Regions from separate parts of the Yersinia mollaretii ATCC 43969 genome, predicted to be linked through region 1. Evidence: predicted binding sites of a transcription regulator. Region 1 holds the regulator's gene; each other region holds the start of a gene.

Region 1 (7,565 bases):
GAAGACTTCCTGTCGACGATTAACCCTGAGTCTTTGGTTATCCGCCAAGGCTTCGTTGAGCCGAGCTTGGCTGATGCGGTGCCAGAGAGAACCTATCAGTTTGAACGTGAAGGTTATTTCTGTGCCGATAGCCGCTACTCTCGCCCTGATGCGCTGGTCTTTAACCGCACAGTTGGCTTGCGTGATACTTGGACTGCAAAAGCAATAAACTAAGCTTTTGCACTCAAATTCAACTTCATTGGCGTGGCTGAGTCCACGCCTTTTTTATACTTAAAAATCCCATTTGTTTAATTTGTTAAACATGAATGCCCGCCTCTTCAATTTCCTCCTTTCTGCTTTTTCTTTTGGTCAATATCGACTGATTGCCCATTTTTTCCATGATGATACAGCGAACTGTAAGTCATTCTTAAATATTCGCTTTACGAATTAACTGAGTGAAAAGTCCGATTTACCTCAGGGATATTCCCTGTTTTATTGTGTTTGCTGAAACCATTCAATATGTCAATGAGAGACGATTTCTGAGTTCACAGATGGCCTTATGCATTGTTTTTAAAGCTTTTGTGAACTTAGTAATAATTTTTCACAGTTATGTGCTCATTGTCATACTTTGAATAATTATCGACTTTTTTAATTGATAATTCGCGTCACGAAAAATAGTCTGTACTCCAGCAGCAATCTTTAGAGCGTTTATCGAAAGAGACGTTTTTTTAAATTCAGTATCGGTGGATGGAGATTTCTCCTTCGCCAAATTTTACCCACTTAGGGTTTTTTTGAGGCTAAACCTGTGAGCTGTGGTGGACACAGGCAACGCACTTTAAATGTGATGTCAAAGAGGAATTTTTTCTTATGGTTACGCACGATGCTAAACGTAAAACGTTAGTGCTCGCCGTCGCGGGTGCATTGTTAGGAACGGGGTTTATGGTAACCCCAGAGGCCAAGGCAGAAGGCTTTGTTGATGATTCGTCACTGACCGGCGGTATTTATTATTGGCAGCGCCAGCGTGATCGTAAGGATTTAACTCCCGGCAGTGCAGAGTACGGCAAATATGTCGCTAACCTGCATCACTCCACCTTTAACGCCAATCTGGACTTCTCATCCGGTTACGCGGCTGACATGTTTGGTATCGACTTAGCGGCTTTCGGTGCCGTTGAAATGACTAACAGTGGCCCGGCTGCCCCTAACGAAATTGGTTTCAGTGATGCTAAAACTCGTTGGGATGAAAAATGGACTGGCGATAAGAGCGGTGTTAGCGTTTATAAAGCGGCAGCCAAGTTTAAATTGGGTGATTTCTGGGCGCGTGGGGGGTATATCCAGCCCACGGGGCAGACACTGTTAGCGCCACACTGGAGCTTCATGCCGGGGACTTATCGTGGTGCTGAAGGCGGCGCGAAATTCGATTTTGATACGGCAGGCGCACTGTCCATGTCTTACATGTGGACTGATGAATATAAAGCACCGTGGTATCAAAATATGTACAACTTCCGCCAAGCTGATGGTCTGACGGGCGTGAGTTACTTGCATTCAATCGGTGCCAAATACGACTTCAAAAATAAGTTGGTGATGGAAGCGGCATTCGGCCAAGCCAAAGACTACATGGATCAGTACTTTGCCAAAGCGTCTTACGCCTTCCCAGTTGCGGGCAATGATCTGCGTACCTCTTACCAATTCTACGGCGCGAAAGACAAAGTTGATGGCGGCGCCAGCAATGTGAATGACGTCTATGACGGCTTAGCGTGGTTGCAAGCATTGACGTTGGGTTACACCACGGGGCCATTTGACCTGCGTTTGGAAGGGACATGGGCCAAAGCTGAGGGTAACCAAGGCTACTTCCTGCAACGTATGACCCCCGGTTATGCGTCCTCGAATGGCCGTTTGGATGTTTGGTGGGACTCCCGCTCTGACTTCAACGCCAACGGTGAAAAAGCGCTGTTTGGTGGCGTGATGTATGACCTGAAAAATTGGAATATGGCGGGTTGGTCGGTAGGGACTTCCTATGCGTATGGCTGGGATGCGAAGCCAAGCAGCAATCCAAAATTTGATCAGAATACGCGCTTGAAAGAGTCCGCATGGAACTTTGACGTGCTCTACACCCTGCAAGAGGGCCGGGCGAAAGGCACTTTATTCAAACTGCACTACACCATGTACGACAACCATACCAATATCCCAAGCTATGGTGGCGGTTTCGGCAACGTGTTCCAGGATGAGAAAGACGTGAAATTCATCGTAATCGCGCCATTTACGATCTTCTGATAGTAGCAATTAAGCTAACAATAATTCAGCCAGCAGCAATACTTCCAGTAGTGACTCTGGCTGCAATTATTAATTACGGATGAGGTTAGTGATGAACAAATTCAAATTAAATACGTTAGCGGCGATCACCGCGACCTTTGGCTTGATGGGGGCCGCCAATGCCGACACCGCCAATCAACAGATTGTAGACCAGCTCAGTACCTTGAAAGTGAACTATAAAGTGTTGGATAACCGTGCTGGCGAGAATGGGGTTGATTGTGCCAAGTTGGGAGCTGACTGGGCATCGTGCAATAGAGTCATGATTACGCTGACCAACACTGGGGATGAGATCAAAGGCCAGGATTGGGCCATTTACTTCCACAGCATTCGCCAAATTCTGACGGTAGATAATGATCAGTTTAAAATCACTCACCTGACCGGTGACCTGCATAAAATTGAACCTACGGCTAAATTCGCCGGTTTCCCTGCCAATCAGGCGGTTGAAATCCCGATAACCGGTGAGTATTGGCAGCTATTTGCCACTGACTTTATGCCGCGCTGGTATGCCACATCGGGCGATGCGAAACCCAAGGTGCTAAAAAGTACCGACACTGAAGATATCAACGAATATCTAACCCAATTTACGGGCGATCAGTGGAAACGCACCAAAGACGATAATAATGTGCTGATGACGCCGGAATCCCGTTTCGTCAAAAATGACGCGGTGAAAACATTAACGGCGACGAACTTACGCGGGCAGATTATTCCGACCCCAATGGCGGTCGAGATTCACTCGCAAGATGTGAATTTGAGCCAAGGTGTGGCACTGGACCTGAGCGCCTTGCCTAAACCGGCTGCCGAGGTGGTACAGCAGCGTTTCGAATTGCTCGGCCTGAAGCTGAATGCTGCGGGTTTCCCGATAAAAACCTCGATCCAACCGGCTGCGTTTAAGGGCGATTTAGCGGTCTCTGGTGCCTATGAGCTGAAAATCGGCGAGAAGGGCGCACAGGTTATTGGCTTTGATCCCACAGGCGTCTTCTATGGTCTGCAATCTATTCTCTCTTTGGTGCCCACTGACGGTAGCCAGAAAATAGCGACATTGGACGCAAAAGATGCGCCGCGCTTTGAATATCGTGGCGTCTTCCTTGATGTCGGCCGTAACTTCAAAACCAAAGATGCCGTGTTGCGTTTACTGGATCAGATGGCCGCTTACAAGCTGAACAAATTCCATTTCCATCTGAGCGACGATGAGGGCTGGCGTATTGAGATCCCCGGCCTGCCAGAGCTGACTGATGTGGGCAGTAAACGTTGCCACGATTTGACTGAAAACAGCTGTTTGTTGCCGCAGTTGGGGTCTGGCCCGGATAGCAATAATCTGGGGAGTGGTCACTTCACCCGCGATGATTACATCGAAATTCTGAAATACGCCAAAGCGCGCCAGATTGATGTCATTCCTGAAATCGACATGCCCGCCCATGCTCGTGCGGCGGTGGTCTCCATGGAGGCCCGTTACAACAATCTGATGAAGCAGGGTAAAGAGCAAGAGGCCAATGAGTTCCGCCTGCTTGACCCGACAGATGACTCCAATACTACCTCCGTGCAGTTCTATGAGCGCAAAAGCTACCTGAACCCTTGTCTGGACTCCTCTAAGCGCTTCGTTGATAAAGTGATCGGCGAAATGGCTCAGATGCACAAAGAGGCGGGGATGCCGCTGACCACTTGGCACTTTGGCGGTGATGAGGCGAAAAATATCCGTCTGGGGGCCGGTTTCCAAGACAAAAATGGCCCGATTGAGCCGGGTAAAGGCATCATTGATAAGAGTGTTGAAGATAAGCCATGGGCCAAGTCGCAGGTATGTCAGGAGATGGTCAAGCAAGGCAAAGTTCAGGACGTGGAGCATCTCTCCAGCCACTTCGCCATTGAAGTGAGCAAATTGGTGAATGCCCATGGCATCGAAAAAATGCAAGCTTGGCAGGATGGCCTGAAAGATGCCAAAGGCGCGAAAGACTTTGCGACTCAACGTGTTGGTGTCAACTTCTGGGACACCTTGTTCTGGGGCGGCGCTGATTCAATCAACGATTGGGCCAATAAAGGCTACGAAGTGGTAGCCTCCAACCCGGATTATGTCTACTTCGACATGCCGTATGAAGTTAACCCGAATGAACGAGGCTACTACTGGGCCACCCGTTTTAACGACGAGGCTAAAGTCTTCAGCTTCGCGCCAGATAACATGCCGCAAAACGCCGAAACCTCTGTCGATCGCGATGGCAATCACTTCAGCGCGAAGAGTGATAAGCCGTGGCCGGGCGTACACGGTATTTCCGGTCAGTCGTGGAATGAAACCGTCCGCACTGATGAGCAGATGGAGTACATGATCTTCCCGCGCGTCTTACCACTGGCGGAACGTGCCTGGCATCGCGCGTCATGGGAGCAAGATTATAAAGCGGGCCGCGAGTACAAAGGCGGTGAGACGCATTGGGTTGATACCAAGGCGCTGGACACCGATTGGCAGCGTTTTGCCAATATTATGGGCCAACGTGAACTGGCGAAATTGGATAAAGCGGGCATTGCTTACCGCCTACCAGTACCTGGAGCACGGGTGGTTGCGGGTCAATTAGAGGCCAATATCTCATTGCCGGGCTTGATCATCCAGTACTCCACTGATGGCGGTAAGCAATGGCAGCAATATGATGCCAAAGCGCAACCTAAAGTCAGCGGTGATGTGATGATCCGTTCAACCAGCCCGGATGGTAAACGTAGTAGTCGGGCCGAGCCGGTTAAAGTGTGATGATGAGTTTCAAAACGCTGTGTCTGCTGTTTTCTTTATTTTGCGATAAACAAAATTAAGTGAAGTTGAGTTGATGGTTTTTCCCCCGGCTTGCCGGGGTTTTTTTACGTCAAAATTCATGCAGGCAGCCTAATCACTGAGTCATGATAAACAGCGAAAATATGTCATGTAAGATTAGGGGATGACGGGATATCAATAAGAGTGACCACCCGGCTCCCGCTGAGGTGAGCGTACGGGAAAGGTGGCCATTTTGCTGGGACTTATGTTAACCCGATAATTAAATAGCACTATCAGGGCCAAAAATAAACCTAACGTGATTCAGTGCTTAAAATCTTTATAAGATCAGCGCGATAACGCGGCATTATCTTTTATCGTGTGCAGACTCATTTTCACGGCAGTCGCCGGATTCACAGTGGCCATACAAATACAGGCTGTGATTGGTCAGCTTGATACCGTGTTGCTTAGATATTTCACGTTGAAGAGTTTCAATCGCTTCATTGCTAAACTCGATCACTTTACCGCAATCCAGACAAATCAGGTGATCGTGATGATGCTGCTGCGTCAACTCAAAGACTGATTTACCGCCTTCGAAATTGTGGCGGGTCACAATACCGGCATCGTCAAATTGATTCAGTACGCGGTAAACCGTCGCCAGACCAATCTCTTCACCGATATCGATCAGCTTTTTATAAAGATCTTCCGCGCTGACGTGGTGGCACGCCGGATCTTGCAACACTTCCAGAATCTTCAGCCGGGGCAGTGTTACTTTAAGGCCAGCGTTTTTTAAGGCTTTGTTGTTGTCAGTCATGCGGATTCAGTCCTGTTACTATCGATTCAAATTAAGGCTGTTCAGCCTATGACATCCGTGGCGCAATAATTACAATTGCGTCTCATTATAGAACTGCTAGCCCCAAATGAAAACCGTGGTTGTTAACAAAGATATAATTGCACACTTTGCCAGATTAATCATGCAGTGTATTGATGAATGGGGATGTAGCATCATTTTAGTCTATATCCGCTACGCATAACGTTACAAATTTGTAGCGACTTATTTTTATTATTCACTAATGAAGATGTGGAATTGTGGGCTGCTTAACAGAGAAGGGTGAAAGGGGTGAAAAGCAGCGGAGACGCCCGACGATAATAATACGCCATTGCGCCTCCACAGTAACAAATTAGCCGGTGATCTCAGACAGATTCATCTCTTCACTGATCTGTTTTACCCAAGCATCAACACGTTCATTCGTCAGTTCTGGTTGGCGATCTTCATCGATAGCTAAACCGATAAAGTGATCGTCATCAGCCAAACCTTTGGAGGCTTCGAAGTGGTAGCCTGCGGTTGGCCAGTGACCGACAATCGCGGCACCTCGTGGCTCGATGATGTCACGCACGGTGCCCATCGCATCGCAGAAATACTCCGCGTAGTCTTCCTGATCGCCGCAACCAAATAGGGCAACCAGTTTGCCGTTGAAATCGATCTCTTCCAGTGTCGGGAAGAAATCATCCCAGTCACACTGTGCTTCGCCGTAATACCAAGTTGGGATACCGATCAGCAGGATATCGAAGGCTTCTAAGTCTTCTTTGCTGCTTTTGGCAATGTCGTGAACCTCAGCAACCTCTTTGCCCAGTTGCTTTTGGATCATCTTGGCAATGTTTTCGGTATTGCCAGTATCGCTGCCAAAGAAAATGCCTACAGTTGCCATATAACTTAATACCTTATAAATTCAAATAGTTATGCAGATTATCGCGCTTTCTGCCCAATAATATAACACATTTCATAGGGCGGCATAATGCCAGAAAACCCCGTCAGACGGGTATCAAGTTTATGCGATATTAAATTTTTGTGAGTTGCTCAACCTTATAACGTCATTGCCGATAACCGTTGTGTAACTGAAAGGTTGCAATTAGCGGTGCCAGGGGGAAACCGTCAGATGAAAATTTGCCGGAAAGGAGTTGTCGTTAGCTGTATGGAACGTCCTTTATTGCTTTTCGGTCATCAAATAACACCTGAGTCTCTAACGGTAACCATCCGATATATAAGGGGAACGAACATGCAGTTTTTAAAAAATATTACTATCAGAGCCGCGCTACTTTGGGTGCTTGGTGCCTTTTGCCTGCTCTGGGGCGGCGTCTCTGCTTATACATTGTTATCACTGAATCAACTTACACAATCGTCTAACGCGAACAGTGTGCTGGTTGATAACATGACTTTAGTTAATCAGGGGACGGATCAATATTTCCGCATGGTGACACGTCTTGCCCGCGCAGTAGATTATCGTCAGAGCGGCAACATCGCGGATGCAGACAAAGAACTCAAATCGTCCAATATTGCACTGGAAAATCTGAAGAAACGACTCGCGGAATTTAAGGCCATCGACCACGCACAGATTGATCCCGCTTTAGTCTCTAGGGTGATTGATGGGTGGAGTGGATTGATTGAGCAGGGGGTGACACCGCTTTATCAGGCGGCAATGGATAACAATACGGCCGCTTATCAAGAACTGGCGAAAAAAACGGTACCCGCATTAAGCCGCCAATATGGCTCGGT
Region 2 (7,565 bases), 2.2 Mb from region 1:
GGAGCCGCTGATGTGATTGACCTCAATGCCAGTCAACTGGGTCAGTTGGGTTTGCGCCAAGGCGACATCCCGCTGTGCAGTCGTCAATCTGTCCTGCATGGCCGAGAGTGTCAGGCGGGCATCCAGCACTGAGCTGGGGAGTGCGCCACCGCTGGCCACCCCCGCTCGTTGTAGCGCGACCTGTTTTTCGCTCTCCTGTACCAGCACTTTGGCAGCGCTGACGGCCTGCTCAGTTAAGGCCAGATCCAGCCACGCCTGCGCGGCCTCTTTTTGCAGCCGAGTGCGGATGGTTTCGCTGCCCGCTGCGGTTTTACGCGCTTCGGCACTTAGGGTATCGGCCTTTCTTTGCCGCTTATCACTGCTGATATAGTCCTGCATGATGCCGACGCGCTGCATGGTCATGCCCTCGCGGGTAAAGCGCCGCGCATTGCTGCCGCCAACCGGCAGGTTTTCAATGCCGAACTTTAGTTTGGGATCAGGGAGTTGGGTGGCGGAACTGGCCATATTCTCCAACGCATTGACCTGATGCTGATTGGCCGAGAGTTCAGCCGAATAGCGCTCTGCGGAGGTGAGCGCCTGTTCCAGCGTGATATCTGCCGCGTAACCGACAGCGGGCAAGCTGAGCGCCGCCGCCATCAACACGTGGGCAAATCTTAAACGCCATGCAGCCGTGGGCCGCCCCTGCGATGGGTGATGAAGTGATGAGTTCATGGTAACTCCCGCCTTACGGCTGTTGCGCTGAAATGGCGGTCAACTGATAGCCCTGAGGGGTTTGGCGAAAGCTGAATGTGACAAGCGCGCCGACGGGCAATGGCGTTGCGACCAGATTTTCTGGCAGATCGAAAGTCATGGTCATGGGTGGCCAGTTCAGCGCCGGAATGGCAGGGTGGGCGATGGCGACACTGCTGGCGCTCCAGACTTTCACCTGCCCGCGAGAGTGGTAATTATCGGCATCAGTGGCGGGAGCATCTGCCATCATTGCCCCATGATGGTGGGACATCGGCATACTGTCGGTCATGGATTCAGTCGCGGCGAACAGAGGTGCAGAGAAAATAATCCCAGCGCAGAACAGAAGGCCCGCCATCGCGGAGGTAGCAGTAGATAAGGAACTCATAGGAATCACTCCAGAACATAAAATAAGCGCAATACACCGCACGAAGGCGGCCTGAAAAATGCGGTTAACTCTGTCTGGATCTACTCTCTAAATCGGCAGAAAACGATCTCGGTGGGGGGGCCAACAATGGGGGGCGTCTGCCAGTCAAGGCGATGGATGCGCGGGTTTTGCTGCACATCTGCCAGCACCAGTTCTGTATTAGTCGGCAGGGCTGCCAATACTAACATGCCGCTGTCAGACTGCACCGAGTCAGGGATGCAGTGCTTTTCGCACAGGGCGTTTTGCGCCTGACCATGAGGCATTTCCGCCATCGATGGCATATCTTGCATCTGGTTCTGCAAATGCCCTTGGTGCTGAGTAAAAACGGGCGAGGCGGCAGGGGTGATATCACATTGATGGCTGGCAACGGCCAATTGCGCATTGAGGATCAACCAGCAGGCAAGCAGCAGCAGACCGCACATGCGCTTCTTGCTAGCGCGCATCCGATGCATAAGCTGTGCTGTTCCCCTGAATGCTGGCATTTTTTACCTGAATGAGTGGCGGTATGAAATCATGCTGTCAGCGAGTATAGGACTATCCCCCTGTTTTTAGAATGGTTTTGTCCGGTTATGCAGATTGGGCAGAAAGGTTGCGAAAAAGTTAGTGTGCTGAATATATTCTATTTTTTTTCAAATCCAGGGCCGAAATGGCGTAAATCGTGGTAAAAATTTACTTTTCTTTAATCAAGGGTCGGCGAGCGAGAGAAATTACACTGATCTATGGGTGTTGTAATCAATAATGATTCTCAATATGATTTGTATCATATCCCTACCTAGTTTGAGCCGACTAAAAAAGGACCGCTTGTGAGCGTGGCGAAACACCATCCAGACAGTCAGCAGTTGTTGAACTCCCCCATGGCAGGCAGTGATGTCTGGTGGCAGCAGATTGCACAGTGGGGCACGCCGCTGACAGAACCGGCGGGCGAGGGCAAAGTTAAACTGACATTTCTCTGGCGCGATCGGCAGGGCAAGGCGAGTGACGCGGTTTTTAGCCGGGTCTATATCGACGTCAACGGGGTGACTGATCACCACAGTGTGAACCCTGAAACCCTCCAGCGGTTGGGGCAGACGGATGTCTGGTATTGGCAAGCGGAGGTGGCATCTGACTTTCGCGGCAGCTACAGTTTTATTCCCGCCCCCGCCGAGAAAAGTTTGAATTTACCGCAAGGCAGCCCGCAGGAGCGGCGTCTGGCGCAGCGCAATGGGTGGCTCTCACTGATGGAGCTGGCGGAAAACGACCCGCTAAATTTGACTGCCGCCCATGCCAGCTATCGGGGTAAGCCGCTTTCGGCGGTGCATTTAGCCGATGCTTTGCCACAGACGGCTTGGCAACCGATTGATGCGGGCCAATCACTTCCGCCGGACCCGCAACGGCTGCAACTGATCACATGGCACAGCCCATTATTGGGCAACAGTCGCCATGTGTGGATTTACTCTACGCGCGGGGCCAAAAGCAATAATGGCGCTAAAAATCTGGCTGATCGGCCATTGGCTATCTTGCTGGATGGCCAGTATTGGGCGCAGCGGCAGCCACTATTTGGCGTGCTGGATAATGAAACTGCCGCTGGCCGCCTACCTGCCACGGTGTATGTGTTGATAGATATCATTGACCAAGCGCATCGTTCGCAGGAACTGCCCTGCAATCCGAATTTCTGGCAGGCGCTGCAAACGGAACTCCTACCGCAAGTGGCCGAGCTGCAACCCTTTACTGAACTGGCCTCCCGCACTGTCGTGGCGGGGCAAAGCTTCGGCGGATTGGCGTCGTTATATGCCGGATTACACTGGCCGCAGCGTTTTGGTTGTGTGCTGAGTCAATCGGGTTCGTTCTGGTGGCCAGATGTCGACAATCTTAGGATGTTGGCAGCGGAAACGGCAGAGCATCAGGGCTGGTTGACCGATCAAGTGTTGCAGGGGCTGGGGGCTAATCACCCATTGAATATATTTATGGAAGCAGGCCGCTACGAGGCTGTGATTTATCAGGTCAATGAAGTGATGAGTGAAGCCCTACGCCGCGCGGGGCATCGATTGCAGTATCGGGTTTATAGCGGGGGGCATGATTCGCTTTGCTGGCGAGGGGGGTTAATTGAGGGATTAGGGGGATTACTAGGATCAGGGTTTGGTTGATATTCTGTTCAGGCGCTCGGTTCGGTTGACATGAGATCGCCGTTCACTTGGCCTCCGCAATAGATCGGATCTGGTTTCGGTTGATAATCGACTCGGTGATTGGTTCGGTTGACATGAGATCGGTGCTCACTTGGCCTCCGATGCTCCAACCGCCAAAGAGGTCACAAGCGCGTGACCCCTTTGGAATCCCCGCGCTAGCGCACGTATCGCTTGCCCACTTCGTGGGTACCCTCGCTCATCATTACGCTGACGGAACGCCGTGATTCGCTCCTGCTCAAGCACGGCTCGCTCGGCATCCATGCCTCACGTCCTACCTTCATTCTTCACTCGGTAGCTCAAATGTGCTTTTAACACCAAGGTCAAAACCCCAGTTTTGATTTTGCCTTTCTCTTTTGACCTTAAGCGCAATCAGAGATATTGCCGACGAGGATGGAGGGTAGAGTGAGCGGGCATGGACGCCCGCGAAAAGCGCGCTTGAGCATGGATGCGACAACACTGCGAAGCAGTTTTGAACAACGCTTGCGTTGGCCCGAAGGGTAGCCTCGAAGAGGCAATAATCGCGCTGGCTCGTCAGCCCGAAAGACGTGGGAGGTTTACCCGCAGGGCAATATTCCGCGCAAGGCGCGGGTGTTGGGCCGCCGCCCTGCGGCCCGACTCGGTTGAGGCTGGGGAGGTCAAGTAAGCACCGAGCGAATATCAACCGAAACCTGATCCGATCTGATTTACTGAAACTGAAACTGAAACTGAAACTGAAACTGAAACCTAAATCAAAACCAAATTGAGCCTTAACCCTTATACCTCCCCCTCGGAATCACCAACGGCGTCCCCGAAACCGGATCATCAATAATCAAACACGGCATACCAAACACCTGCTCCACCAACTCAGCGGTGATCACCTCACGCGGTTTACCTTGGGCCACAATCTGCCCGTCGCGCATGGCGATAATATGAGTCGCGTAGCGGCAGGCGTGGTTGAGATCATGCAAAACTGCTACCAACGTGTGGTGGTGTTGCTGATTAAGGTGGCTGAATAACTCAAGCAAATCAATCTGATGGGCGATATCCAAATAGGTAGTTGGCTCATCCAGCAGCAGTAGCGGGGTTTGCTGTGCCAGTACCATGGCGATCCATACCCGCTGGCGCTGCCCGCCAGATAGGGCATCAACTGATCTATCAGCCAGTTCAGTGACGCCCGTTGCTTGCATCGCGTGACTGACGGCCAGCTTATCGGCCTGTGTCCACTGCTGTAATAGCTTCTGGTGGGGATAGCGACCCCGCGCCACCAGATCCAACACGGTAATGCCGTCCGGCGCTTGCGAGCTTTGCGGCAATAAACCCAAATGGCGGGCAACCTGCCGGGTATCAATGCTGGCGATATTCTTGCCATCCAAAATCACCTGACCCGCCAGCGGTTTCAGCAAACGGCTCAAGGCGCGGAGCAGTGTCGATTTGCCACAGGCATTGGGGCCGACGATCACCGTGAACTCGCCGTCGGGAATGGCGACACTCAAATTTTGGCTAATTATCTTGCCGTCATAACCCAGAGTCAGGGCATCAGCCTGCAAACGGGGTGTGGTGCTCGCTGGGTTAACAATACTCATGATCGTCCGGACTCCCGGATTAAAAGCCAAATAAGATACAGCCCGCCGATACTGATTGTGATAACCCCGACCGGCAGTTGATTAGGTAAAAACAGGTGTTGGGCGCAGAGATCTGCCGCAATGAGGAGTAGCGCCCCCATCAATGCTGAGGCGGTTAACGTCACTGACGATGTTCCCGCCAGACGCCGTGCAATTTGTGGTGCGGCTAAGGCAATAAAGGAGATCGGCCCCGCAGCGGCGGTGACGGCAGCCATCAGAATCACGCCAATCGCCATCAGGCTCAAGCGCGTTCTCTCCACCGGAACCCCTAACGCGCCAGCGGCATCATCGCCCATCTCCAGCAGCGGCATACGGCGGCTCAGTAGCATCGCGGCCAATATAGCAATGGCGATAAACAGCACTGAAGGTAGACCTTTTGCCCACGTCAGACCATTGAGCGAACCCGCCCCCCAAGCCGCCGCCGTCATGGCGGACTCCAGCGACGCGGTGATCGTCAGCCAAGTATTGAAGGCGGTCAACATGGCACTCATGGCAATGCCGACAATAATCAGCCGAAAGCCCTGAATCCCCTGCCGATAGGCCAGCAAGTAGACCGCCATGGCGGAGAGTAAGCCCCCCACGAGTGCGCTACTGGCAATCTCAAAATAGTTGCCATTAAACAAAGTGATGGCGACCAGTGCGCCAGTGTAAGCACCCACATTGAAGCCGATAACGTCAGGGCTACCCAATGGGTTGCGTACCAATGATTGAAATATCGCGCCACTGATTCCTAGCGCCGCCCCGAAAATCAGCGCCATGACGGCACGGGGTAAGCGCCATTGATTGACGATAATATCCACGGTGCCGTGGGCTTTGCCGAACAGAGCACTGACCACTTGTGCGGGGGAGAGCGACAGTGTGCCCGCCATTAACGCCAGCAGCGCGCCCAGTAAACAGGCCAGCAATAACAGGCCGCCCACCAGCAAACTGCGTGACCGGACACGTAAGTTTATCGGGCCATCGGAACGACCCAATAGCCACGCGGATGTGGCAGACTTCATAGTGTGGTCATCCTTTTGTTACTTCGCACCAGCCAGATCAGGATCGGTGCGCCAATAAATGCGGTCACGATGGAAACCCGTAATTCGCCCGGCACCAAAAAGCGCCCAATAATGTCGGATACCAATAACAGAATCGGTGTGATTACCAGCGTGAATGGCAGAATCCAAGCTTGATTTGGCCCGACGATCCAGCGAGCAATATGGGGAACCATCAGGCCAATAAAGGCGATAGGGCCGACGGCGGCAGTCGCGGCACCACACAATAACGTGATGGTGATCACCGCCCAAAATTGGGTTCGGGCAATGCGCGCGCCAATGGCTGCTGCCAGATCTTCCCCCATATGCATGGCATTCAGCGACCGCGCCAGTAACAGGGCAATAAGGCAACCCAGTAAAATGACCGGGGCGACGGCGGTCACCACCGACATGTTGCGGATATCCAGCGAACCGGCTTGCCAGAAGCGGACACTGTCGTAAACCTGCGGATGAGTCAGCGAGATACCGGAGGTGATGCCGGTTAATACCGCGCCAATCGCGACGCCAGAGAGAGTCAGGCGCAGAGGATTCACTCGCCCGCCGCCCATCGCGCCGACCCAATAGACCACCAGTGTGGTGATCAAGGTGCCGATAAACGCAGAGATCATGTAGCCGTAAATGGCGTGTGCGCCAAACACAACGATACCGATGACCACGGCAAAACTGGCCCCCGCATTCACCCCGAGAATACCGGGATCAGCCAGCGGGTTGCGGGTCAGGGCTTGGATCACCGCGCCAGACAACCCCAATGCGGCCCCCGCGAGGACTCCAATCAAGGTTCGCGGCAGGCGTGATTCCAATATCAAAATGCTATCGGCGTTGTGGACCTCACCGAGTAGGCTATGCCACACCACGGAGAAGGGAATCGCTTTGGCCCCGAACATCAGGCTAGCCGCCATCACCAGCATCAATATAAGGATGCTGAAGAACAGCAATAGAGCGCGTCGGCGCTCTGTTTGCGCACCTAGAGTGGACGCTGATTTCAGCGTTGATGATGATGGATCTGAGGAATAAGCCGCTGGCATTGTTACTCTTATTTAACAAATGATTATTTTTTTAACAAATGATTATTGTTATCGATTTGATTATCATTATTATTTGCTGGGGTTATGTTAGCACGAGTTTTTATGGGAGAGGAGAGGGGATTTATTACCATTCGGTAGGTGCAGATTAGTGATTCGGTTGATATTCAGTTTAGGCGGTCGGTTCAGACGATCGGTTCGGTGATGGGTTCGGTTGACATGAGATCGGCGCTCACTTGGCCTTCGATGCCCCAACCGCCAATGGGGTTACAAGCGCGTAACCCCCTTGGAACCCCTGCGCTAGCGCACGTATCGCTTGCCCACTTCGTGGGTTCCCTCAATCATCGCTCCGGCTGACGGACGGCTTTATTCGCATCCCTGCTCATGACGCCTAAAACGGGCGTCCTGCCCGTTTTCCTTGCCTTCATTCTTCTCTCGGCAGCTCAAATGTGCTTTTAACACCAAAGTCAAAACCACGGTTTTTGGCTTTTGATGTTGAGCGCAATCAGGAATATTGCCGACGAGGATGGAGGGTAGAGTGAGCGGGCAGGACGCCCGCGAAAAGCGCGCTTGAGCATGGATGCGAATCG
Region 3 (7,565 bases), 500 kb from region 1:
TGCGGGCGTTATGCAATTAATTAGCCTAAAAAATGGTGTCTGATCCGCCGGACAAACAATTAAGAGGTCATGATGAGTACTGAAATTAAAACTCAGGTCGTGGTACTTGGGGCAGGTCCAGCAGGGTACTCTGCTGCTTTTCGTTGCGCGGATTTAGGTTTAGAAACCATTCTGGTTGAGCGTTACTCTACGCTCGGTGGCGTTTGCCTGAATGTGGGTTGTATCCCTTCCAAGGCGTTGTTGCACGTCGCTAAAGTGATTGAAGAAGCCAAAGCACTGGCTGAACACGGTATCGTTTTTGGCGAGCCTAAAACTGATATTGATAAAGTCCGTGTTTGGAAAGAGAAAGTGATCAATCAGTTAACTGGTGGTTTGGCAGGTATGGCTAAAGGCCGTAAAGTCAAAGTGGTTAACGGTTTTGGTAAATTTACCGGCGCGAACACCTTAGTGGTTGAAGGCGAAAATGGCCCAACCACGATCACCTTCGATAACGCGATTATTGCTGCTGGTTCTCGTCCAATCCAACTGCCATTCATTCCTCATGAAGACCCACGTGTTTGGGACTCAACTGACGCATTGGCACTGAAAACTGTTCCTGAGCGTCTGTTGGTGATGGGCGGCGGGATCATCGGTCTGGAAATGGGCACTGTTTATCACGCGCTCGGCTCTAAAATTGATGTCGTCGAAATGGCGGATCAGGTTATCCCAGCGGCTGATAAAGACGTGGTGAAAGTCTTCACCAAACGTATCAGCAAGCAGTTCAACCTGATGCTGGAAACCAAAGTGACTGCGGTAGAAGCCAAAGAAGATGGTATCTACGTCACGATGGAAGGCAAAAAAGCCCCGGCAGAACCACAACGCTATGATGCGGTTCTGGTGGCTATCGGCCGCGTACCGAATGGTAAGTTGCTGGATGCGGGCCAAGCGGGCGTTGAAGTTGACGAACGTGGCTTTATCCACGTGGATAAGCAACTGCGCAGTAACGTGCCACACATCTTTGCTATCGGTGACATCGTGGGTCAGCCAATGCTGGCACACAAAGGTGTTCACGAAGGCCATGTTGCCGCTGAAGTTATCGCGGGCATGAAACATTACTTCGATCCGAAAGTGATTCCATCCATTGCGTACACTGAACCTGAAGTCGCATGGGTAGGCTTGACTGAGAAAGAAGCGAAAGAGAAAGGCATCAGCTACGAAACCTCCACCTTCCCGTGGGCGGCATCGGGCCGTGCTATCGCCTCTGATTGTGCAGATGGTATGACTAAACTGATCTTCGACAAAGAGACTCACCGTATCATCGGTGGTGCTATTGTCGGGACTAACGGCGGCGAGCTGTTAGGTGAAATCGGTCTGGCAATCGAGATGGGTTGTGATGCGGAAGATATCGCGTTGACCATCCATGCTCACCCAACACTGCATGAATCTGTGGGTCTGGCGGCGGAAATCTACGAAGGTAGCATTACCGACTTGCCGAATCCGAAAGCGAAAAAGAAATAAGCTCTTTTTGCTGAAGCAGAGTTTTTAAGTGTAAAAATTGAAGCGGCTCCTTTGCAGGGGCCGTTTTTTTGGCTTAAAAGCGAGTGTTCAGGCGGTTTTACAGATCAAGGTAGTGCCCCGTTCGTAACTGGCTGGGGGAGATATTAAAGGTGCGACGTAGCGCTGTGGCGAAATTAGCCGGGCTGGTATATCCCGCAATGGTCGCCGCTTGATCAATACTGACCCCCTCTTTTTTCAACGCCAGCATGGCGCGCTTCAATCGGCAATGGCGTAAATACTCAAATACCGTGATGTGATAACTCTCACGAAAACGCCGCTGCAAGGTGCTTGGGCTCATATTGATGGATTGAGCCAACTGACTCATGGATAGATGGTCAGCCTCACCACTCTCCAGCCAGTCACGGACTTGTTGAATCCGATTTAGCCCCCGCAAGACCACTCTATTCCGTTGCTGGACTTGTTGCTCCAGTGAACTAAAAGCTTCAATAATCAAGCCGATGCATTGCGTTTCACAGCGCAAACGCGCCAGCGGGGTGTTGTAAGGGGGGGCGCTGGCAATTTGCTGGGCGATAGCCCGCGCCTGCACCGAGGGCTGCCATAAATGGATCGCCAGATGCTGCTGAGTAAAGTTGTAGAGTGTGTCCCACGCGCCATCCTGTGGCAGCAAATCGCCATACAGCCACTCGCGGTCAAAAGTCAGTGTTAGGGTGCGCTCGTGACTGTTATTTTTGCCGTGGCGGGTAAAGAGGGTGCTTTCGGTGAGTGATACCAGCGAGGCATCGCCTTTTTCCTGCAAATGCAGTTGCTTACCCCCAAAGGAGATATGTGCGCTGCCATTGACTACAATCGCCAGTTTTAGCGCCGGATTGAGCTGATTTTGTGTCTTGATGTCATAGAGATTGGTGACATTAGCGGTATGTAAAATGAGATGTGGATTGAGGCGCAATACCTGAAAATCGCCAAATAACACCGGGTCAGTGGGCAATGACTTCGCCCCGCTCAACTGATAGTCGCTGGCGACCAAATTCGATTGCTGCATAATTTGGTCACGATAAATCGGTTTGGATGAGGGGGAGACATTGCGTAACTTATTTTTCTTCACTGCCGGCATGATGGCTCTCCACTGACATTGACATGATGACTCGATTGACCTGATGGCAACATTGACTTTACAACAAACAGCTTTGCCGTTTAAACAAACCTTTTCTTTGATTGCAAATGTAACAATTGGCAGCATGAATTGATAATGAAAATAATTATCAATCTTGTTCGTTTTTGCTGCCCCATGAATAGATTGGTAGAGATTTTCCTCTGCTGACATTTGCTGTGGGCTTTTGCATCGGGGAAAGTTTAATGAACGTAAAATGGCAAGGGCGCTCGCTAACGACCTTAGCGAGTCTGATCAGCATTTGTCTCTCAACACCACTCTGGGCGCAAACTCAAGTCACCAGCCAAACGGCATCTGACACCGCGCCAGCTCAATCGTCACCCACGGCAGCGCCGCAGGAAACCGACTCTGCGACAACAACGACGGCCGCTGATAATAAGGCCACCACGGGCGATACGCTAGTGGTGACCGCTCAGCAGCAAGTCCGTCAAGCACTGGGTGCCTCGACGATCACCGCAGAAGATATTCGCAAACGCCCTCCGGCGAATGATCTGTCGGAAATTATCCGCACCATGCCCGGCGTGAATCTCTCAGGTAACTCTGCCAGCGGCCAGCGCGGCAATAATCGCCAAATTGATATTCGTGGCATGGGGCCGGAAAACACCCTGATTATGGTCGATGGGATGCCGATTTCGAGCCGAAATGCGGTGCGCTATGGCTGGCGTGGCGAACGTGATACCCGTGGTGATACCAACTGGGTTCCGGCGAATATGGTTGAAAAAATCGAAGTGCTACGTGGGCCGGCAGCCGCGCGTTACGGCAACGGGGCGGCGGGTGGCGTGGTGAACATTATCACTAAACAGCCGGACAAAGAGCTGCACGGTAGCTGGAATGCTTACATGAATAAGCCACAGCACAGCGAAGAGGGGGCGACTCGTCGTACCGACTTCAGCTTGATGGGACCGCTAAGTGATTCCGTCAGTTTCCGCTTATACGGCGGCTACAATAAAACGGATGCCGATGACTGGGATATCAACTTAGGCCATGAATCAGCCCGAACCGGTAATCAGGTGGGCACCTTGCCAGCGGGCCGTGAAGGGGTACGCAATAAAGATATCAATGGCTTATTGCGTTGGGACTTCGCCAAGGGCCAATCACTGGAGTTTGAGGCGGGTTATAGCCGTCAGGGCAACATTTATGCCGGTGATACACAAAACACCAACAGTAACGCCATTGTTCGCAGCCTATACGGCGCTGAAACTAACCGCATGTACCGCGAAAACTTCTCGGTAACCCACCGTGGTTTTTGGGATAACGGCGTGAGTTCAACCTCTTATATCCAGTATGAAGAGACCCGCAACTCGCGGATCAATGAAGGACTGGCGGGCGGGACGGAGGGCATATTCTCCAATAACAATTTCAGCACCATCACACTGGATAATTATCTGGCTCACTCCGAAGTTAACGTGCCATTTGAATGGGGCGTCAATCAGGTACTGACGGTGGGCGCGGAGTGGAATGATCAGAAAATGAATGATCCCACCTCCAACACCCAAACCACCACCGAGGGCGGCAATGTGAGCGGCCTGACCGGAACCGGGCGCGATACCCGCACTTCGGCGCAAATCGCCTCGCTGTTTGTCGAAGATAACATCGAGCTGACTGATACCACGATGCTCACCCCAGCACTGCGTTTTGATCATCACAGTACCGCAGGCAGCAACTGGAGCCCTGGGCTGAACTTGTCGCAGGAACTGGGTGATTACTTCACCATGAAAATGGGGATTGCCCGCTCCTATAAAGCGCCCAACCTCTACCAAACTAACCCTAACTACTTGTTATATAGCCGTGGTCAGGGCTGCTATGGCGGTGGCGGTAGCTGCTACCTGATGGGGAATGACTCACTGTCAACGGAAACCAGTGTCAACAAAGAGATTGGTTTTGAGTTCCATAACAATGACGGCATTATTGCCGGTGTCACTTATTTCCGTAATGACTACCGCAATAAAATTGAGCCGGGTCTGGTCTCTTTGGGCACCGCCAGCGGTGGGAGCGGCGCGTATGCTAACTCCGATATTTTCCAGTGGGAAAACGTGCCTAAGGCGTTGGTTGAAGGGCTAGAAGGTAACCTGACTGTGCCTGTGACCGAAACGGTACAGTGGAGCAGCAATCTGACCTATATGCTTGAATCGAAGAATAAAACCACTGGCGATTACTTATCGATCACCCCAGAGTTTACCTTGAACAGCTCAGTGAGCTGGCAGGCCACGGAAGATTTCTCACTGCTCTCAACCGTGACGTGGTATGGCCGCCAGAAACCGAAGAAATATGACTATCAGGGGCTGCCAGTCACAGGCACGGCGCTTAATGAAGTCAGCCCGTATGCCATCTTTGGCTTGAGTGGCAGCTACACCGTGACCAAGAATGTCAGCGTGACCACTGGGATTGAAAACCTGTTCGACAAACGCCAGTTCCGTGCGGGGAATGCCCAGAGTGTCGCGGGTATCGCCGGCGCTGGGGCGGCAACCTACAATGAGCCGGGGCGGACATTCTTTGTGAGCTTGAATACCCAATTCTAAATCCCCTGCATACTTGGGGCCGCAGGGGGGTTAGTGCCTACCTGCAACCCCAATTATTTTGGGCATTGGGTTTTCGTCAAAACAGAAACAGTCATTATCGGCTGTTTCTGTTTCATTTATCGCCATAATATCTTCTATTCGTCACTCCTCGCCCTAAAAGTCCAACCGAAAGCACGAGATACTGAGAGAGAGATGGTATCCATTCATTAGCTATGGTTATTATGTGGATCCGTTTTGCTGATAAAACACTGTTGCGACGGGCGAGTTGAGAGCGGTTATCAATAGTTCAGGTGAATGCTCTGCGCACAACGATTCAGCAAAAATTTAATGTTGCTTTTATGTGAACGAATTAACACTGAGTTCAAATACTGGTATGCTGGCTGAGCGAAACTGGGCGTCTTACCCTACACTTACTGCCTCAGTGATGATGGCTGGTGGCAACAGATAGCCTGGCAAAATATATGATAATTAAAGCGAGGAGAGAGTCGTGCTAGAAGAATACCGTAAGCACGTAGCCGAGCGTGCTGCTGAGGGTATCGTCCCCAAGCCATTAGATGCATCACAAATGGCCGCGCTGGTTGAATCATTAAAAAATCCGCCTGCGGGCGAAGAAGAATTTCTACTCGATCTGCTGATCAACCGTGTACCACCCGGTGTTGATGAAGCAGCCTACGTAAAAGCCGGTTTTCTAGCGGCCATCGCCAAGGGCGAAGCCCACTCACCACTGATTAATGCTGAAAAAGCGATTGAACTGCTTGGCACCATGCAGGGCGGCTATAATATTCATCCGCTGATTGATGCATTGGATAATGAAAAGCTGGCTCCGATTGCGGGCAAAGCGCTGTCTCACACTTTGCTGATGTTTGATAACTTCTACGACGTGGAGGAGAAAGCCAAAGCAGGTAACCCCCATGCCAAGAAAGTGATGCAATCTTGGGCCGATGCCGAATGGTATCTCTCCCGCCCTGCACTGGCAGAGAAAATCACGGTTACCGTCTTTAAAGTGACCGGTGAGACCAACACCGATGACTTGTCTCCGGCTCCTGATGCTTGGTCGCGCCCTGATATCCCACTGCATGCGCTGGCGATGCTGAAAAATGCCCGTGAAGGCATTCACCCTGATAAGCCGGGCAGTGTTGGTCCAATCAAACAGATTGAAGAGCTGAACAAAATTGGCTTCCCGCTGGCTTATGTCGGTGACGTGGTCGGCACCGGCTCCTCCCGTAAGTCTGCCACCAACTCCGTGCTGTGGTTTATGGGCGACGACATCCCTTACGTGCCGAATAAGCGCGGCGGCGGTGTGGTACTGGGCAGCAAAATTGCGCCTATCTTCTTTAACACCATGGAAGATGCGGGTGCACTGCCGATCGAAGTGGATGTTGCTAACCTGAATATGGGCGACGTGATTGATATCTTCCCGTATCTGGGGGAAGTTCGCCGCCATGATACCGGGGAGATTTTAGCCACCTTCGAGCTGAAAACTGACGTGCTGCTGGATGAAGTCCGTGCCGGTGGTCGTATTCCGCTGATCGTGGGTCGTGGCTTGACCACCAAAGCCCGCGAATCACTGGGTCTGCCCGTGAGCGAAGTGTTCCGCGTGGCGAAGCCGGTTGCCAAAAGCAACAAAGGCTTCTCATTGGCACAGAAAATGGTCGGTCGCGCTTGCGGCGTCACTGGCGTGCGTCCGGGTGAGTATTGCGAACCTAAAATGACCTCGGTCGGTTCACAAGATACCACTGGCCCGATGACCCGTGATGAGCTGAAAGACTTGGCGTGTCTGGGCTTCTCGGCTGATTTGGTGATGCAGTCATTCTGTCATACGGCGGCCTATCCTAAGCCAGTTGACGTGACCACCCATCACACACTGCCTGACTTCATTATGAACCGTGGCGGTGTATCGCTGCGTCCGGGCGATGGCATCATCCACTCATGGCTGAACCGTATGCTGTTGCCGGATACTGTTGGTACTGGCGGTGACTCCCATACCCGCTTCCCGATTGGTATCTCCTTCCCGGCGGGTTCTGGCTTGGTGGCCTTTGCGGCCGCAACAGGTGTGATGCCTCTAGACATGCCTGAGTCCGTGCTGGTGCGCTTTAAAGGTGAAATGCAACCGGGTATCACCCTGCGTGATCTGGTTCATGCCATCCCTTACTACGCCATTCAGGAAGGTTTGCTGACGGTTGAGAAGCAGGGCAAGAAGAATATCTTCTCTGGCCGAATTCTGGAGATCGAAGGTCTGCCAGAGCTGAAAGTTGAGCAAGCATTCGAGCTGGCGGATGCCTCCGCAGAACGTTCTGCGGCCGGTTGTACCATCAAACTGGATAAAGCGCCGATTACCGAATACCTGCAATCCAACGTGGTGCTGCTGAAGTGGATGATTG
Region 4 (7,565 bases), 2.2 Mb from region 1:
CCGCGAAGCGATCTTGTACTTTCGCATCAACCGGGTAGGTCAGATATTGTTCGATGGTATGCACAAATGCATCGACAACCCCATTAGCGACCTGACGTGGCGGCAGGCTGTAAGTAACCACCGGGTCCAACACGGCAAACAGGGGTTGAACATGGGGTGAGAAGAAGTGCTGTTTATCACCGGTGCTGCGACGGCTGATCACTGCACCACTGTTGGTTTCAGAGCCGGTGGCCGGTAAGGTCAGTACTGAACCCATCGGCAGTGCTTCCTTGATATCGCTGCCTGTGGTTTCCAGAATGTGCCATGGATCTTGTGGATAGTTGACGGCAGCAGCTATGAACTTGGTGCCATCCAATACTGAACCACCGCCCACAGCTAGCAGGAAGTTGATTTTTTCTGCCCGGATCAGCTCCACAGCTTTCATCAGGGTTTCATAGGTTGGGTTAGGTTCAATGCCGCCAAACTCTAGGAAATCAAAGCCTTTCAGTGCGTCATGGACTTGATCCAGCACGCCATTTTGCTTAATGCTGCCACCACCGTAGGTAATAAGAATACGGGCATCAGCAGGAATTTCTTTGTTCAATTGCGCTATTTGGCCAGTACCGAACAGCACTTTAGTCGGGGTATGAAGGGTGAAGTTTTGCATGATTTGTCTTCCAGTGTTGTCGATTTTATTGTCAGCCATTGTCGGCAACTTAGCGCCATAGCTCAATGCACATTCCTGCCTTGCTCTTGCCTATTTCTCCAAAGCACTGTAGAAAATGTGACAAATAGAGCACAATTTATGTCAGATCGTTTTCGATGATAGATTGCCCCAGATAACAGAAGCAGGTGAGAGCACAATGGTAGAGGTTAACGATATTCAAGCGCTGATGGCTGAGAAGATTGCCCATCTGGCTCAGGGCAATGGTTTAACCCCTTCTGCCGTACCACGGGTGAAAATTCTGTACTCCACCGTTCATCAGCCGCGCACTCCGGTAATGTACACCCCCAGTGTGGTGATTATATTTCAGGGGCATAAAGTCGGCTATTTGGGCAGTAAGGTGTTTCGGTACGATCCCAAAAACTACCTGATTTTGACGGTGCCACTGCCGTTTGAATGTGAAACCTTCGCCAGCCCAGAGATACCGCTGGCAGGGATCTCCATTCATATAGATAGCCAGATGCTACAGGATTTACTGATAGATATCGGTGATGATGAACTGGATAAACCGTTCGGCAATGCTTCGGGCGTTAACTCGTCAGTGCTAACAGATGAGATGTTGTGCGCCACCGAGCGGTTGCTGGATGTGATGTCCACACCCCGTGATGCCAGAGTGCTTGGCCCACAAATTGTGCGTGAAATTCTCTACTATGTGCTGTGCGGTCAGTGTGGCGGTGCTTTGCAGGCGTTGGTCAACCGCCACGGGCACTTCAATCAGATCACCAAAACACTCCGGCGGATTGAGCATCAGTTTGCCGATAACCTGAATGTCGAGCAGTTGGCGGCCGATGTGAACATGAGTGTTTCGGCGTTTCATCACAACTTTAAAGCGGTGACCAATACGTCTCCGCTGCAATACCTAAAAACTTATCGGTTGCATCGCGCGCGGATGATGATGTTACACGACGGCCTAAAGGCCAGCACCGCCGCAAACAAAGTGGGATATGAAAGTGCTTCACAGTTTAGCCGGGAATTTAAACGCTATTTCGGCCATACCCCTAGCGAAGAGGTCGCCAAACTGCGCACTAACTGAGGTTAACTGTCTGGCTATTCAGTGACGCTTTTACGTTTGCACCACACCAGAACCAGTGTGCCGACCAAACCGACCAGCAGCAAAACGATAGGTAAAATCATCAGGGCGGTCATGACTTGATTTTCATAATGCTTAACCAAGGGGATTTGGCTGAGGGCAAAGCCCAACCCGACAACACTGCCAACCCAAAGCAACCCACTGAGCCAGTTAAAGAACTGAAAACGCGCACTATTCAGGCCCGAAATCCCGGCAAGTGTGGGTAACAGGGTGCGGACAAAAGCGAGGAAACGGCCAATAATCAGGGCCGCCAGACCATGGCGCACAAATAGGGTGTGGGCGCGCTGACGATAATGCACCGGTAACTGTAATAGCCACCTTTTGACCACTTTGGTATCGCCTAACCACAGCCCTTGCAGATAACTCAGCCAACAGCCGAGACTGGCCGCAATGGTCAGAATGATCATGGTGGGTAAGAATCCCATGACGCCTTTGGCAATTAATGCCCCCGCCAATAGCAACAAGCTATCACCGGGGAGGAAAGAAGCCGGCAGCAGACCGTTTTCTAAAAATAGGGTGGTAAAGAGAATGCCGTAAATAACCCAAATCACATTCGGGTCGGCAAGTTTACTAAAATCCTGCTGCCATAAGGCATGAAGGATTTCGCGTAATACATCCATTTCTATTCCTGTTTGCCTATCGTGTGAGGATATGGTCTGCAAGGACTCATCTTTGTCAGAACTCATATTGGTGGGGACCGACCTAGTGTATCTGCATTGGCGCTGAACCACATTGATCTTATCCTCAATAACTGAATTTTTGAGGGGATATATACGCGCCATTGATACTATTTTTGTAAGAGAGGATTAATGCGCGGAGATTGCGACCGCGCATGAAGATCAGAACCCGTTATTGCACTGTTTTAATGCGCTCAAACCCTGCCGTCAAGTCATCTTGCAAATCTTGAACACTCTCCAGACCAATATGCAGACGGAATAACGTACCTTTAATTCCTTCGGCCTCATATCGGCGAATGGCGCGGATATCCTTGGGTTGATAGCCCAGAATCAAGGACTCAAAACCGCCCCATGAGAAGGCCATACTGAAGTGGGTGAAGTGGTCGAGATAAGCTTCTAACTGCGACTGTGTTAACTCCTCTTTGAGTTCAAAGGAGAACAAACCGTTACAGCCCGTGAAGTCACGCAGATAGAACTCGTGACCTTTGCAGCTCGGCAGTGCAGGGTGATAGACCGCCGCCACTTCTGGGCGCTGAGCCAGCCAGTGAGCAATCTCAATACTGTTTTTCTCATGCTGTTTTAAGCGAACGCTCAGGGTGCGCAACCCTCGGCTGGCAAGGTAGGCGGTATCCGCATCGACCATCTGCCCCATCAAATAAGAGTCTTCTCGTAGTTGCTCCCAACATCGGGCATTCGCCACTGCGATCCCCAACATGGCATCAGAGTGACCAATAATATATTTCGTCCCTGATTGGATCGAGATATCAATATCGAAATCCAATGCTTTAAACAGCACACCGGCCGACCAAGTATTGTCCATCATGATGATCATCTCAGGTGCGACGGCGCGGATCGCTTTTACCATCGCCGGAATATCCTGTATTTCCATGGTGATGGAGCCGGGGGACTCAAGGAAAACGACTTTGGTTTCTGGTGTAATCAGGGCGGTTATCCCAGCGCCAATCGTCGGATCAAAATAGGTGGTGGTGACGTTCATGCGCGATAAAATTTTATCGCAGAAACTTTGAGCCGGTTCATAGGCTGAACCGGTCATGAGCACATGATCGCCCGCTGAAACAAATGATAAAATCGCATTGCTGATCGCGGCAGCTCCGCAAGGATAGAGCACGCAGCCCGCGCCTCCTTCCAGTTCAGTCATCGCTTCTTGTAAGGAGAAATGGGTGAGGGTGCCTCGGCGGCCATAGAATAGTGCGCCATTTCCCCGATTAATGGTGGCCTGTTTTTTCGCTTTAACGGAGTCGAAAACCAGAGACGATGCTCGCTGAATCACGGTATTGACCGAGCCTTGGGTGAATTTCTTGCTTCTGCCCGCGCTGACCAGCAGTGTTTCCAGTTTTTCGGTGGTGGGTTTATTTGCAGACATGATTTCGTTGTTACCTTCTTATCAGCTATGCCCTCGATTCATTGGCCAGCATATATAGGGGAAATTATTTCTTACGTTAACATGATGGTTGTGGCCTGAGCGCAGCTTTTAGCATGAAAAAAACTCAAGAGGGTGACCCGCTGTTTTCTATGGGTTAATCATAGGAAAATGCTGCGAAAGTTGCGAAATGGGAGATTTATTAAGGAATCATCGGCGAGAGGAGATTTCATCCTGAGCAGAGATGATGGCACTCAATCAATCGGTTTCTCAACTTTACAATTAATGTCACTCCCGCTGTACAGCTAGCCGCTCAATCCTGCCCATTAAGCCGCGTAGTGACTGATATCCGGAGATTTCTCATTTTTTCTCAAAAAATCGGCGTAAACACTAATGATAATTACTATCAATCCCCCATTTGTTTGGTATGATCGGCCCCTGATTTCGTCCTTAAATTGATATGCATATTGGGTGGAGGCACAGCGTGAAAACAGCTGGCAAAGAGATTAAAGATAGATCATTCGTGCAAGGCCGAGTGATGACAGGCGTGATGGCACTATTGCTGGTGGTGGGTTTAACGGGCCATGTACAAGCAGCACCCGGCAACAGCAGTGCAGTGGCTTCATCCGTGACGACACCAACAACGGCAACCTCGACACCACTACCTGCACCAGAAATTACCTCCGTGGCTGCTACCGCAGCAAACGCTGAAGCAAGCCCAGCTCCCATGGTTCAGCCGATAACGGCCCCCGCCCCACAAGGGCTGGCGATGGACTTATCTGTCTGGGGAATGTATCAACATGCTGACGTGGTGGTTAAAGGTGTCATGATCGGTTTGGTGTTGGCGTCAATCGTCACTTGGACCATTCTGTTCTCCAAGGGCACCGAACTATTCCGCGCCCGTCGCCGCTTACTACAAGAGCATGAAGTCATTGGTGCCGTCACCGATCTGGATACCGCATCCGAGCGTGCAGAGGTCTTTGCCCCAGATAGCATCAGCAGCCTATTGCTGCGTGAAGCGCAGAACGAGCGTTTGCTGTCGGCAGAATCGAATGACAACAATGGCATTAAAGAGCGTACGGCGTTCCGTTTAGAGCGTCGGGTCGCCGCGATTGGCCGCCAAATGGGCAAAGGCAATGGTTTCCTGGCCACTATCGGCGCTATCTCCCCCTTTGTCGGGTTGTTTGGTACGGTTTGGGGCATCATGAACAGCTTTATCGGCATTGCCCATTCGCAGACTACCAATCTGGCGGTTGTTGCACCGGGTATCGCTGAAGCCCTGCTGGCAACTGCATTAGGTCTGGTTGCGGCAATCCCTGCGGTGGTTATCTACAATATTTTTGCTCGCTTGATTGGCTCTTATCGTGCGCAAGTGGGTGATGTTGCGGCGCAGGTGTTACTGCTGTTAAGCCGTGACCTTGACCTGAGCAGCCGCACGGAAGCAAAGTCCGCTAAGCAACCTCACCAATTGCGTGCGGGGTGATTTATGGCGATGCGGATGAATGATAACCTCGATGAAAGTGGCGAATTGCACGAAATTAACGTGACGCCTTTCATTGATGTCATGTTGGTATTGCTGATTATCTTTATGGTGGCAGCACCATTAGCCACGGTTGATATCAAAGTGGATCTCCCGGCATCTTCAGCGGTGCCGCAACCACGGCCAGAGAAGCCGGTTTTCCTGACGGTGAAAGCGGATAACCAGTTATATGTCGGTGACAAACAGGTTGATCGCGATTCTCTGGCGATGGCACTGGATAAAGTGACCCAATCCAACAAAGAGACCACCATCTTCTTCCAAGCGGATAAAGTGGTGGATTATGAAACCTTGATGAGCGTGATGGATGCGCTGCGTAAATCAGGTTATCTCAAGGTGGGATTAGTCGGTATGGAAGCTGGTGGCGCTAAATAGCCTGCAACAGGCGCGGTGGTGAATGCGACCGCGCCTGAGATCAATGTTTAGGCGTATTACGGCCCACATCACGGATATTCTCCCCTCCTAATGCTTGTTGAAGATCGGCCTCCAGTTCATGGGCATCTTTTGCCAGATAGAAGTTATCTTTGCCGACGCACTTCTCCCAATCAATATAAGTCGGTGAGTAAGCATCGTTCACAGGTGTATATCCAATAGCAATAAAGACCATTCTAATTTTATTAGCCGCAATGGCTTCGCACATTCCTTTGTCAATAAGATTCTTAGTAATCCGAAAGGGTTTTCTATCTTCATCATTCTTAATATAATCATCAACTGCTATTAAATTTCCGTCCTTATCAAAAGTAGTGGTATTATCTGAATCTTCGCCGTCAGAAAGAACGATCATTAGTTTTTTGTTTTTATCATTGGCTTCTTTGAACAAATTATTGGCGGCTAATATTCCAGAACTGACTAGTGTCAGGCCGACTGGTTCTGTTGCAAGAGATTCAGTGATACTTTCATCACTAACTTTATTAAACTCCAGAGAATAAGTGGTTGAAGAACTCAAACAAATATTACCATCAAGAACGTCATCAATAGGAATATCGATGGATTTATATTTCTTAGACATTAAATTAATTGTTTTATCATAATCAATATTACTTGTCAGGATGTTGCTTATTATATAATATTTATTAATGTAGTGAGTCTTAATCATAAATTCATTAGCTAAATTTGACTTGCTGTGACTTATTTCATCTTTTATTTTAAGATAGTTTACCCTATTGTTTCTATTGCTGAGTTCTCCATATTCAATGTTATCAACATAATTAAAATTTTCAGGTGCTAGAAATTGTTTTAAATTGGATGCAGTGTATTGCCTAAGATAATCACCAGTGGATTTATGTTTTATAGGTGCGTAGGGAAAGTGGCAGTATGTTTTAGATTGCTGTCCAGTGCCTACAATCTTTTTAATTCCCCACGAGAACGGGATAAATCCGATAGTGTTGATATTGTCATTTTTTAATATATTTCCGTTCAACTTGTAAAATATATCTCTTAATTCATCTATCTTTGATCTACTGCCATAAGTTCCATGAAAAGGATTTATCATTGAGGATGAGTAATCCACCACAAACACTACATCAGTGAGTTCCGACGGGCCTACTGCCACATCTTTTCTGGCGGCCCCACTATCGGCTATGCTTATTTTAGTATTCGCGAGCGGGCTGTTGGCTAAGAACTGGGCCGGGTAACTCATGGTTGTCTCTGCTTTGTAGAGCAGATGACCCTTATTATTGCTAATATCGATTATGGGCGTTGAAAACTTCTCTGACGGCAAATAGGCAGTCGCATAATGAGTGACCAAATCACGGTTCTTCTGGCTCTGATTCGCATCAGGAATATCATTATTCTCAACAGTCAAAGCGAGTGTCGCTTGCTCAATAGCATCAGAGAGTTTGGCCTTTTTTTGTAAAAATTGTGAAATCTCAAATGACAGAAATAGCAGACCAATAAAAATAGGTAAGAATATAACAAAAGGCAACAAAATCGCCCCTTTGTCATTTTTAATAAAGAGAGAGAGTAAGCCGTATTTACGGAGAATAGATCTATTTTTTAGCATAAATATCCTATACATAATATCCATCTAGATTAGCTGTTAGCGCTCAATAGTCACTGCTGATGATTTTATAGGAATCGAGTTTCCCCCTTGGTTAAAGAGTGTGTTGTACCAAGATGCTGTAGGCAATAAGCATAATGTCACCTGATACAGAGGAACCCATTGGCCTGAGTTACTG

The links. The regulator Fur, encoded in region 1, represses iron uptake genes when iron is present. The targets are predictions, from matches to a motif close to ATAATAATGAGAACNACTATCAA.
Positions count from the first base shown of each region.
Region 2: the regulator Fur is predicted to act here: its motif matches at 1,886-1,908, upstream of fes (enterochelin esterase).
Region 3: the regulator Fur is predicted to act here: its motif matches at 2,738-2,760, upstream of HRD69_RS09235 (TonB-dependent siderophore receptor).
Region 4: the regulator Fur is predicted to act here: its motif matches at 4,239-4,261, upstream of exbB (tol-pal system-associated acyl-CoA thioesterase).

Region 1 is NZ_CP054043.1:2,580,791-2,588,355, forward strand. It holds gene glnS (glutamine--tRNA ligase) at 1-213, shown strand, start outside; gene chiP (chitoporin ChiP) at 847-2,250, shown strand; gene HRD69_RS11430 (beta-N-acetylhexosaminidase) at 2,342-5,017, shown strand; gene fur (ferric iron uptake transcriptional regulator) at 5,379-5,825, opposite strand; gene fldA (flavodoxin FldA) at 6,193-6,720, opposite strand; gene HRD69_RS11445 (methyl-accepting chemotaxis protein) at 7,069-7,565, shown strand, end outside.
Region 2 is NZ_CP054043.1:394,008-401,572, reverse strand. It holds gene HRD69_RS01720 (TolC family protein) at 1-711, opposite strand, end outside; gene HRD69_RS01715 (copper-binding protein) at 725-1,114, opposite strand; gene HRD69_RS01710 (hypothetical protein) at 1,195-1,605, opposite strand; gene fes (enterochelin esterase) at 2,008-3,276, shown strand; gene HRD69_RS01700 (ABC transporter ATP-binding protein) at 4,062-4,877, opposite strand; gene fepG (iron-enterobactin ABC transporter permease) at 4,874-5,917, opposite strand; gene fepD (Fe(3+)-siderophore ABC transporter permease) at 5,914-6,978, opposite strand.
Region 3 is NZ_CP054043.1:2,082,685-2,090,249, forward strand. It holds gene lpdA (dihydrolipoyl dehydrogenase) at 73-1,497, shown strand; gene HRD69_RS09230 (helix-turn-helix transcriptional regulator) at 1,595-2,608, opposite strand; gene HRD69_RS09235 (TonB-dependent siderophore receptor) at 2,851-5,184, shown strand; gene acnB (bifunctional aconitate hydratase 2/2-methylisocitrate dehydratase) at 5,672-7,565, shown strand, end outside.
Region 4 is NZ_CP054043.1:417,213-424,777, reverse strand. It holds gene yqhD (alcohol dehydrogenase) at 1-646, opposite strand, end outside; gene HRD69_RS01820 (AraC family transcriptional regulator) at 843-1,736, shown strand; gene HRD69_RS01815 (DedA family protein) at 1,751-2,413, opposite strand; gene metC (cystathionine beta-lyase) at 2,643-3,854, opposite strand; gene exbB (tol-pal system-associated acyl-CoA thioesterase) at 4,336-5,334, shown strand; gene exbD (TonB system transport protein ExbD) at 5,338-5,763, shown strand; gene HRD69_RS01795 (pilus assembly protein) at 5,804-7,390, opposite strand; gene tadF (tight adherence pilus pseudopilin TadF) at 7,427-7,565, opposite strand, start outside.